Regions from separate parts of the Mesobacillus sp. genome, predicted to be linked through region 2. Evidence: riboswitches for the same ligand, from Rfam matches in the RefSeq annotation. Region 2 holds a riboswitch; each other region holds the start of a gene.
What was found. Region 2 has a riboswitch for thiamine pyrophosphate ahead of thiT (energy-coupled thiamine transporter ThiT). Riboswitches for the same ligand answer to the same signal wherever they lie in the genome.

Region 1 (3,208 bases), on a different contig from region 2:
TTGTTTCCTCCACATCGCCATTGATGGAGCTGAGGTGGAAGAAGCCTTCATATCCCGCTGTATGTTCCGGAGCCTCTTCTTCAGGCAGCCTGCTGTTGAATTCCATCGCGATCTTCGCGGAGTTGACCATTTTCCCCTTTGCCGTTCCAGGGTGGACATTTTTTCCCTTGAAGGTCACCTTGGCACCAGCGGCATTGAAGCTTTCATATTCCAGCTCGCCTAGTGGGCCGCCGTCAATCGTATAGGCGAATTTCGCATTGAATGCTTCGACATCGAACCTATGCGGCCCGCGGCCTATTTCTTCATCAGGTGTGAAGGCAACCCTGATTTTCCCGTGCTTGATTTCCGGATGCTTGACCAGATAATCCATCGCCGTCATGATTTCAGCGATTCCAGCCTTGTTATCAGCTCCAAGAAGGGTTGTGCCGTCTGTCGTGATCAAGGTGTGTCCCTCGTATTGCGGCAGCTCAGGGAAATCCGCAGGAGAGAGGATGATGTTCTGTTCCTTGTTCAGCATAATTTGCTGACCATCATAGTTTTCAACTACCTGAGGTTTAACATTTTTTCCTGTAAAATCAGTAGCCGTATCCACGTGGGCAAGGAAGCCGATTGTCGGTACATCCTTATTGGTATTGGCTGGAAGCGTCGCCATTACATAGCCGTTTCCATCGATCGTGACTTCCTGCATCCCGATGCTATTCAATTCTTCGACAAGCATATTCGCAAGTGTAAGCTGTCCCTCGGTTGAAGGGCAGGTTTCACTATTTTCATTCGACTGGGTATCCACTTTTACATAGGTTGTAAATCGTTCAATAATTTCATTCTTCAATTCCCTTCATCTCCCATTCATGAGTATATTTTCATATTATCACACATCTTTATGAAGACAATTTCTGGGGAGGTGAATAATGGGAATTTTTTAATAATAATCGGAAAATGCTTTACATATAAAAATGTTAAGGCTACTATGAAACTAATTAAATATCGTTGTACTACTAGGGGTGCCCTGTGTCGGGCTGAGAGAAAAACGGCAGTTTTTTGACCCTTTGGACCTGATCTGGGTAATACCAGCGTAGGAAAGTAGTAAGAGATGATTTTTTTCCCTTACATTGCTTTTAAAGCCAGGTCCTTTCACGGATCTGGCTTTTTTATTTTTTTGCTCTGAAATAAGGCTGTTGATTTCCGTTCCAGGCGCTTCGCTTTCCGCGGGGCTGGCGCTGAGCCTCCTCGTCGCTTTGCTCCTGCGGGGTCTCACCTGTCCAGCTGCGCCCGCAGGAGTCTACGCGCCTTCCACTACAATCAACAGTATCTTAAAAATCAAATCTATTTTGGTTATATCAGAGCAATATTCCAAGGAGGTTTTCAAAAATGGAACTAAAAGATCAAGTTGTACTGGTGACTGGCGGCAGCCGGGGATTAGGAGCAGAAACAGTGAAGGCTTTTGCGAGGGAAGGCGCAAGGGTTGTCATAAATTATTTCCAAAATGAAATGAAGGCAAAGCAGCTTGAAGAGCAAATTGGCAAAAACGCACTCGCCATCCAGGCTGATGTGAGAAATCCGGAACAAGTGCAAAGCATGTTCAAACAGGCTAAGGAACATTTCGGGACTCCGATTACCACGGTGGTAAATAACGCTTTAGTCAGCTTCAAGTTCGACCCTGTAACGAACAAGGATGCGTTTTCCGTAGGCTGGGAGGATTACAAGGCTCAGCTTGAGGGCGCCATCCGAGGAGCATTGAATACAATCCAGGCTGGACTACCTGATATGAAAGAATCCCGGTTTGGCAGGGTTATCAATATAGGCACAAACCTGTTCCAGAATCCAGTCGTTGCCTATCACGACTATACGACAAGCAAGGCAGCCTTGTTAGGGTTCACTAGGAATATGGCAAATGATCTAGGGAAACACGGCATAACCGTCAATATGGTTTCAGGCGGTTTGCTAAAAACAACAGACGCCAGCGCGGCGACATCTGCTGAGGTATTCCAGCTGATTGAATCCTCGACCCCTCTCAGAAAAGTGACCGATCCGGCAGAAGTCGCAGATGGGATTGTTTTCTTTGCATCTCCATGGGCGAGGGCAGTTACAGGGCAAAACCTTGTGGTGGACGGCGGCCTGGTCATGGATTAGAAGGCGAAAGCCAGCACCTGGAACGAACTCACGAAAGATGAAGGAGGAATTGCTATGCAAAAACAAGAGATTGCCAGCTTGCTAAAAAAGGTCCGTACTGAGAATCCATTGATACATAACATCACGAATGTCGTGGTCACCAATTTTACCGCCAATGGATTGCTTGCGCTCGGTGCCTCGCCGGTTATGGCGTATGCACCTGAAGAAGCTGCCGAAATGGCCGCAATCGCAGGATGCCTTGTATTGAATATCGGAACATTGAATACGCAGGTAGTTGAATCGATGCTAATAGCCGGCAAATCAGCCAATAAGCATGGAGTGCCGGTCATTCTTGATCCAGTCGGGGCAGGGGCGACAGCTTTCAGGACAGAAACGGCAAGGAAACTGATGGCAGAGTTAGAGATTTCGATAATCAGAGGGAATGCGGCGGAAATCGCCAATGTTGCCGGTGAGAATTGGGAGATTCGCGGAGTAGATGCCGGTGAGTCAGCTGGTGATGTAGCCGAGCTCGCTGTTTCAGCTGCCAAAAAATTAAAAACAACCGTTGCTTTAACAGGTAAGGATGACATCATAACCGATGGCGTAACAACAATCATTGGCCACAATGGCCACTCAATCCTGACAAATGTAACAGGAACCGGCTGTCTTCTTTCCTCGGTCGTTGGAGCCTTTTCGGCTGTGGAAAAAAATCAGCTTCAGTCAGCAGCTTCTGCGATCATTACCTATGGAATCTCAGCTGAAAAAGCAGCAAATCAAAGTGCGCACCAAGGGCCGGGAAGCTTCCAGATAGAATTCCTGAACCAGTTAAGCAAAGTGAATGAGGACGATATCATGAGACTTAGTTCTTTTACGAAAAGGGAGATGAATGAATATGTTTAAAGCACTGACAATTGCCGGATCGGACAGCGGCGGAGGAGCAGGAATCCAGGCTGATCTTAAGACATTTCAGGAACTCAGTGTCTATGGCATGTCTGCATTGACGGCTGTCACGGCTCAAAACACGCTTGGCGTCCAGGGGGTTTTTCCGATGGACGCCGGGGCAGTGGCAAAACAGATTCAATCCGTAGGCGAGGATATC
Region 2 (3,208 bases):
TCGTTTTTCCTGTTTTTACGGCTTCCCCTGTAACAAGCTCGGCAAGCTCATCACAGCCCTTTCCGGACCTTGCGACTACTGGGGCGACCGTGACACCCAATTGACTCGAGAGTTCTTCAATATTAATTTCAATTCCTCGGCTTTTGGCGACATCAAGCATATTCAAGCCAATGATGACAGGCGCATCATATTCCATTACCTGCAAGGTTAAATGAAGATTCCTTCTTAATTGCGATGCATCCAGGATGTTAAGCAGCTTTTGGAATGGCTCGCGGAGAAAGAAATTGGTAACGACTCCTTCATCCTTGGATAATGGGTTAAGTGTATACACTCCTGGCAGATCAATGAGCTTGTCCCTTCCGTTCTTCAGGACCCCCACTTTCTTCTCAACCGTTACGCCGCTCCAGTTGCCTACGTATTCATATGAACCTGTCAAATTATTAAACAGGGAGGTTTTGCCTGTATTTGGATTACCTATAAGCGCAATGTTATTCATACTCTTTCCACTTCGATTCTAAGCGCTTCTTTCCTGCGGATACCGATGCATTGGCCGCAAGATTCGACCATTACCGGGCCGCCAAATGGCAGGATGCACTTGACACATACCTCTGCTCCTTCAGCAATACCTAAGTCTAGCAGTCTTCTTTTAACAAACTTGTCAGCACCAGCAATATTCAAGATCCGGCCTTTTTCCCCAGTCTTTAGATTCCCCAGCATAGCCATCACCTTTTTCCGAAAATGTTTTGGTTATTTACTTATTCACATTTACAGTGCCTCGGAAGATAGGGCACTGAGCTATAATTAAAATTAAATTGTTAAAGCAGTTTCTCTTCATTTCTAAACATTTTGCTAATTGAGAATGATTATCTTTATTTAATCATTTTTCTCTCACCTCCACTGTGACATTAATCACAGATTTAAGGTTCGGAACTTCATAACCTGCTTTTAGCCATATAATTGACAAATCTTACTTTTTAAGTATATACCTGCAACGGTATATTAAACCATAAAAAAAGAAGAGCACCTGGCTCCTCTTAAGATTGACTATTTGAGCATCCTATTAGGTGCTGAACTGATAATAAGGATGACAATGATCGCACTGAGAATCATGCTTGGAAGCATATAAGTGCCATTATAAACAGCTGAATACACCCATGCTGGCTGCCCTTTTGGTGCATAGCTGCCAAAGAAAATCCACCCTGAAAGAAAATGGGCGATGAATCGAAGTGCGCTCCCGATAAACGTGCCAGCTACAATCAGGCCTATCCACTTCTTGCCCCGTCCTTCCTGAAGGGAGGCTTTCACCTGGCTGGCGAATACACCTGCCAATCCCAAAACAGCAAAGGCAACGAGATAATCCAAAATGCCTTGTACCGGATGATAAATCTGAGACATCCCAAGAATGAATTGCAAAAGTCCAAATATGAATCCGGTAAGGATACCGCCTTTTAATCCCCAGCGGAATGCCATCAGGAATACAGGCACCATCGCGATGGAAACTGATCCGCCCTGCGGCCAGATCCTTGAAAATAGGAACCCTGAAAAAAGATCCAATAAATACGCCAGGGCCGAAAATACTGCCACTTCCACTAAAAATAAAGTTTGCTTTTGTTTCATGTTTCTTCCCCCTTCTTTTCAGAATGAGGTCCGCTTCAACACGCCTTTTCTGCTTCAGAAACAAAAAAAGCAATCGAGGGATCGATATAGGATTCCCAAGATTGCTTTCCTATCGCATCCACATTCCTACGCTAGCATTAACTAACAGGTTCAAAGGGTAAGAACTCGGCCGCTCACTCTCAGCTGCTTTACGCAGCTCCCCTTGTGGTTCTATTTAATTTGTCAACTATGAATATACTACTTTTTATCTACGAAGACAAGGAAAACAATTTCATCTTTTTATGCAACTCATAATTTATATTAAAATGTCGACAACCAATTTAACAAATACTGATAAAAAAATCGGTCTTTAGTCACCTTTTTGCTAATTCGACGCCTTTCTGCGTATGTTCTAAATATTCGACAAAGGGATTTTCATTTTTCCACCGAATGTTTTTAAAAACGGAATTGTTAAACTGGAGGACTCAATTAAATGCTGCCAATTACACAGAACCGACTGCTAAGCTTCCTGTCTAGTGAAAAAGAACATCTGATTGCCGAGTGGAATGAAATGATCATCGTATCTGAGGACGATCCATATAAATTAAGAATTACAAAAAACGCGGAAGAAATGTATGGAATCATCATGGCCATCTTTTCGAAATCGAATGAAGAGCTTGAGGTTCATTTACAAAAAATCGCTTTTGCCGTCGGAGAAGAAAGGGTCCGTGCTGACATTAACATCGGGGACTTTGTTTATAACGTAAACTCTGGGCGGTCTGTTATTTATAAACATCTCCATAAAATGAAACTGGGATGGGAAGAGCTTCAGGACACGATTAACAGAATCAATTACTGCTTTGATACATTCCTGTACTACGCCGTTTCTTATTACAATGAACAGAAGAATAAGATCATCGAGGAAAAGAATGAGTTCATCGATTCTACCCATAAAGACCGGCTGACTTTGCTCGGGCAGATGACTTCAAGCTTCATCCATGAATTCCGCAACCCGCTGACCTCCATTCAGGGGTTTATCCAGCTGTTAAAATCCGATCATCCTGAGATGAAGTATCTCGATATCATCTCGAGCGAATTGGAACAGCTGAATTTCCGGATTTCGCAATTTTTGCTTCTTTCCAAAAAGGAGCTGATTGGGAAAGAGAAAACTTTTTTCTCAGTAAATAAAATGATTGATGAGGTATTAAATTTCCTTTATCCAAGTATACTTGATACCAATGTGAAGATTAACAAGGAAGTCGCCGAAAAGATGGAATTGTACGGGTATGCTGATGAAATCAGGCAGGTGCTCATCAACATCATCTTCAACGCAATTGATGTCCTGAGCCAATATCGGGACGACCCGAGAATTGAAATCAAGGGATTCTTCGTCAATGATACTCATATCAAATTAGAAATCTCAAATAATGGCCCGGTGATACCAGACAATTTACTGAAGACAATCTTTGAACCATTTGTCACGACCAAAACACTTGGAACAGGGCTGGGTCTTTTCGTCTGCCGGGAAATCATTGAAAAACATAAGGGAATACTCGCCTGTTCATCCGAACCTGACAAAACATCATTTATCATTCTTTTGCCATTGAACGGA
Region 3 (3,208 bases), on a different contig from region 2:
TCGGAGCACAGGGGGATTTTTGGGATACTCAATGGGATATGTTCCTTACATTCAGCGGAGCATTGCTTTCCCTGCTTCTTTTCACCAAGATGCATAACAGCCTTCTTGAAAGGGAAATAGGAATAAAACAAAAGGAGGTATACAAATGAAAAAAGATCAGACAACACAAAATCATAATCTGAATGATGAGGAGCAAAAACATAGCATGGTATGCAATGACCAATTATTTTTTCAGGAGTTGAGAATTGCTGCTGAAGAAGCTGAGAAAGACTATGATGATCAAAGGTAATAAAAACTAAAATTGTCGCGAAAGAATGATTTCATTGTGAACGAAAAAAAGGCGGCCATCATGGCTGCCTTTAACATCTCTAATTAATAAACCGGTCTCTCTCTGCAGCTTCTTCCTCTCGCTGTGCCTCTCTTTCCTCATACCAGAATTTGATGTGAGTAAGAATTGAGAACACAAGGAAAAAATTCATCGTCCATACACTGACAAATGGAGCAATTCCCCCAAAGTCTACTGCTTCATATTGTTTTATAACCATTACAATATAAGACTCTATAAACACGAGAACAAAACCAGCAACACCAGCAATAGCCATTCTCATCATAAGTATAACCACCTTAAGTCTAATTATCAGATTATTAAAATAATACGACTTATTATTGCCAAGTGCAACTGTTTTGTTCATAATTTTGCCACATTTAGCTATGACAATTTGTCTTAACATTCGCCGTAAAATTGCTTTATTGCATCAATACTGTTTTATCTGTTCAGCCTTTTTTGTTTCTGCATAATTTCATACGACTTCTGGATAATATCTGTCAAGACATCACCTTTGTAAATCCTGCCGATTTTGGTATTCTCCTGATAATATTCCACAATCTCATCCAACATATCTGAGGTTTCCTTAGCTACTCTTACATTGAGTTGTATTCTTTGGGGTTCATTCATTGCTTATTTCCCTCCAGGTTTCGCGTTTACTCGATATTATTTAACTATCAACCTGCTAGCAGGTGGTATCATGCAGATATTTGTCGCTAACAATTTCTCAATGCCACTTATTTTACCACATACAGACAGGTATTGACACTTCCTTTGGCTTTATGTCTGTTTTGCCTTTTGTCAGTCAGGGTAATTGTAATGAAAACATAGACATGGGGTTTTGACATGGAATTAACTAAATGGTCATACGCAAAGAGATACAATATCAAAGCCCAGTTTAATGATTATCCAAACTCAATCGTCGTATTTAGGAAAATCAAAAACTATTATTTCGTATACACGGTACACTGGTCCTGGCATGATCCTGTTGTCACCAGGGAAGCTCTTGAGGAAATGGAATGGCTGCTTAACCAAGAGCTTGGATCTGCCCACGAATATCGACTGAGGAAGCACCAAAAAAATTCGAATGAAAAATAAATTAATATTTTTATATTTACAACTTCAACCAACTGCTTTAAGATGATTTTGAAACAATAACTGCATATTTTTGGCACTAGGGGAGCTATTCGCTGAGAAGGACTACGTCCTGACCCTTATTACTCGATCTGGATAATACCAGCGTGGGGAAGTGCAGAAGAACCTTTCCGTTACGCTATTCAGAAACGGCTGTATTCTACTGCACCCTTCCCATGGGGTGCAGTTTTTTGTTTTTACATATGGCTATTTATAAGGCAATCGCGTTATTCAACTGTTGTGCCGACAGGAATCTCTGTTGCTTTACAAAGCCAGCTTAAAAATGAAGAGGAGATGAAAAGCAGTGAGTAAAAGATTATGTGGAACAAGCGAAATTTCCGGAGCAAGATTTTCTATCTATCCTATGTCAGACAATTTTGCAGGAATCATTATGTCAACTTTAAATGAGGTGGATACTTCAAAGGTCTGGATAGAGACTGACGATATAAGCACATGTGTCAGGGGCAATTCTGAACACGTATTCGATGTAGTAAAAGCTATCTATCTAAACGCTGCTAAAACAGGGCATCATGTGGTCTTGAATGCAACCTTCTCTAACGGCTGTCCTGGTGATACCACAGGAGATGCCTTTATGACAAATGATCATTTACGTATGAACGAATTGAGCTCGCGTGAAATAAAACAAGAGGTAGCAGTCCAATTCGCCTTATATCCGCTTGGGATACCTACATATATGGATGTCATAATGGGACAGGTCAGAGCCGCACAGCAACAAGGTGTTTTTTCAGGCGGGGTCCACTATGCGTCAAGGATGGACGGAGAGGCAAATAAAGTATTTGAAGCACTCGAGATGGCTTTCGATGGCGCAAGAAAGAGTGATTCTTCACATATCGTCATGACTGTCACAATGTCAGCCAACAGCCCATCAAGAAAGGAGAAGAGATAATGCTTACAAACTGGAAACTTCGTGAGGTGGTAGTATTATCTGTCCTTGCAGTTGTCTTTGGGATTATATATCTCCTATTCCTTCAGCTTGGTAATGTGCTGGTAGGTATGTTCGGATTGATCGGATATGATTTTATTTTCGGGATTTGGTTCATCGTTTCCATCATTGCTTCTTATGTCATAAGAAAACCTGGCGCAGCTCTTCTTTCTGAGACAATTGCCGCGATGATTGAAGTAATGCTTGGCAACGCAGCAGGCCCACGTTTAATCCTTGCAGGAATCATACAGGGATTCGGTGCAGAGGCTGTCTTTGCGGCTGGGAGATGGAAAAACTATTCTGTTTGGGTTCTTATGGCAGCAGGAATGGGATCGTCTGTAACAAGTTTTTTGTGGGGTTATTTTCTGTCCGGTTACACCGCTTTATCTCCTGGATATGTAACAGCCATGTTTTTGGTTAGACTTGCAAGCGGGGCACTCCTGGCCGGTCTTCTGGGGAAATTTATTAGTGACAGCCTGGCAAAGACTGGCGCACTGAACAGCTTCCCAATTGGCAAAGAAACCAGAAAGGCAAAGCAGAATCATGAATTCTCAGCCTAAAGAAAACCTCCTAACTGTATCTGGTCTCTCCTTTGCTTTCGATACCGGAGGCAAAGTGTTAAATGGCATTTCATTCAGCATGCAAAAAGATGAAACTGTACTGGTGCTTGGGCCAAGCGGTTCAGGTAAAAGCACATTAGCTTATTGCCTGAATAATATATACCCATCTTCCGTTGATGGAATTATGGAGGGTACAATCCAGTTTCACGGCAGAAACACATCATCCTTTGGCCCGGGCGAAATAAA

Region 1: it holds a riboswitch for thiamine pyrophosphate, as region 2 does, so the genes downstream of both, AC3EBE_RS20495 (3-oxoacyl-ACP reductase) here and thiT (energy-coupled thiamine transporter ThiT) in region 2, are expected to answer to the same signal.
Region 3: it holds a riboswitch for thiamine pyrophosphate, as region 2 does, so the genes downstream of both, AC3EBE_RS16650 (YkoF family thiamine/hydroxymethylpyrimidine-binding protein) here and thiT (energy-coupled thiamine transporter ThiT) in region 2, are expected to answer to the same signal.

What each region holds. Positions count from the first base shown of each region.
Region 1 covers NZ_JBYNSB010000055.1:118,352-121,559, reverse strand. The annotation lists gene pepT (peptidase T) at 1-829, opposite strand, end outside; TPP riboswitch at 988-1,096, shown strand; gene AC3EBE_RS20495 (3-oxoacyl-ACP reductase) at 1,369-2,130, shown strand; gene thiM (hydroxyethylthiazole kinase) at 2,185-3,009, shown strand; gene thiD (bifunctional hydroxymethylpyrimidine kinase/phosphomethylpyrimidine kinase) at 2,996-3,208, shown strand, end outside.
Region 2 covers NZ_JBYNSB010000003.1:2,427-5,634, forward strand. The annotation lists gene feoB (ferrous iron transport protein B) at 1-496, opposite strand, end outside; gene AC3EBE_RS01415 (FeoA family protein) at 493-717, opposite strand; gene thiT (energy-coupled thiamine transporter ThiT) at 1,045-1,617, opposite strand; TPP riboswitch at 1,724-1,830, opposite strand; gene AC3EBE_RS01425 (histidine kinase N-terminal domain-containing protein) at 2,090-3,208, shown strand, end outside.
Region 3 covers NZ_JBYNSB010000042.1:25,991-29,198, reverse strand. The annotation lists gene AC3EBE_RS16675 (DUF2238 domain-containing protein) at 1-149, shown strand, start outside; gene AC3EBE_RS16670 (hypothetical protein) at 146-289, shown strand; gene AC3EBE_RS16665 (hypothetical protein) at 369-611, opposite strand; gene AC3EBE_RS16660 (hypothetical protein) at 767-955, opposite strand; gene AC3EBE_RS16655 (hypothetical protein) at 1,172-1,423, shown strand; TPP riboswitch at 1,492-1,590, shown strand; gene AC3EBE_RS16650 (YkoF family thiamine/hydroxymethylpyrimidine-binding protein) at 1,764-2,366, shown strand; gene AC3EBE_RS16645 (ECF transporter S component) at 2,366-2,962, shown strand; gene AC3EBE_RS16640 (ABC transporter ATP-binding protein) at 2,946-3,208, shown strand, end outside.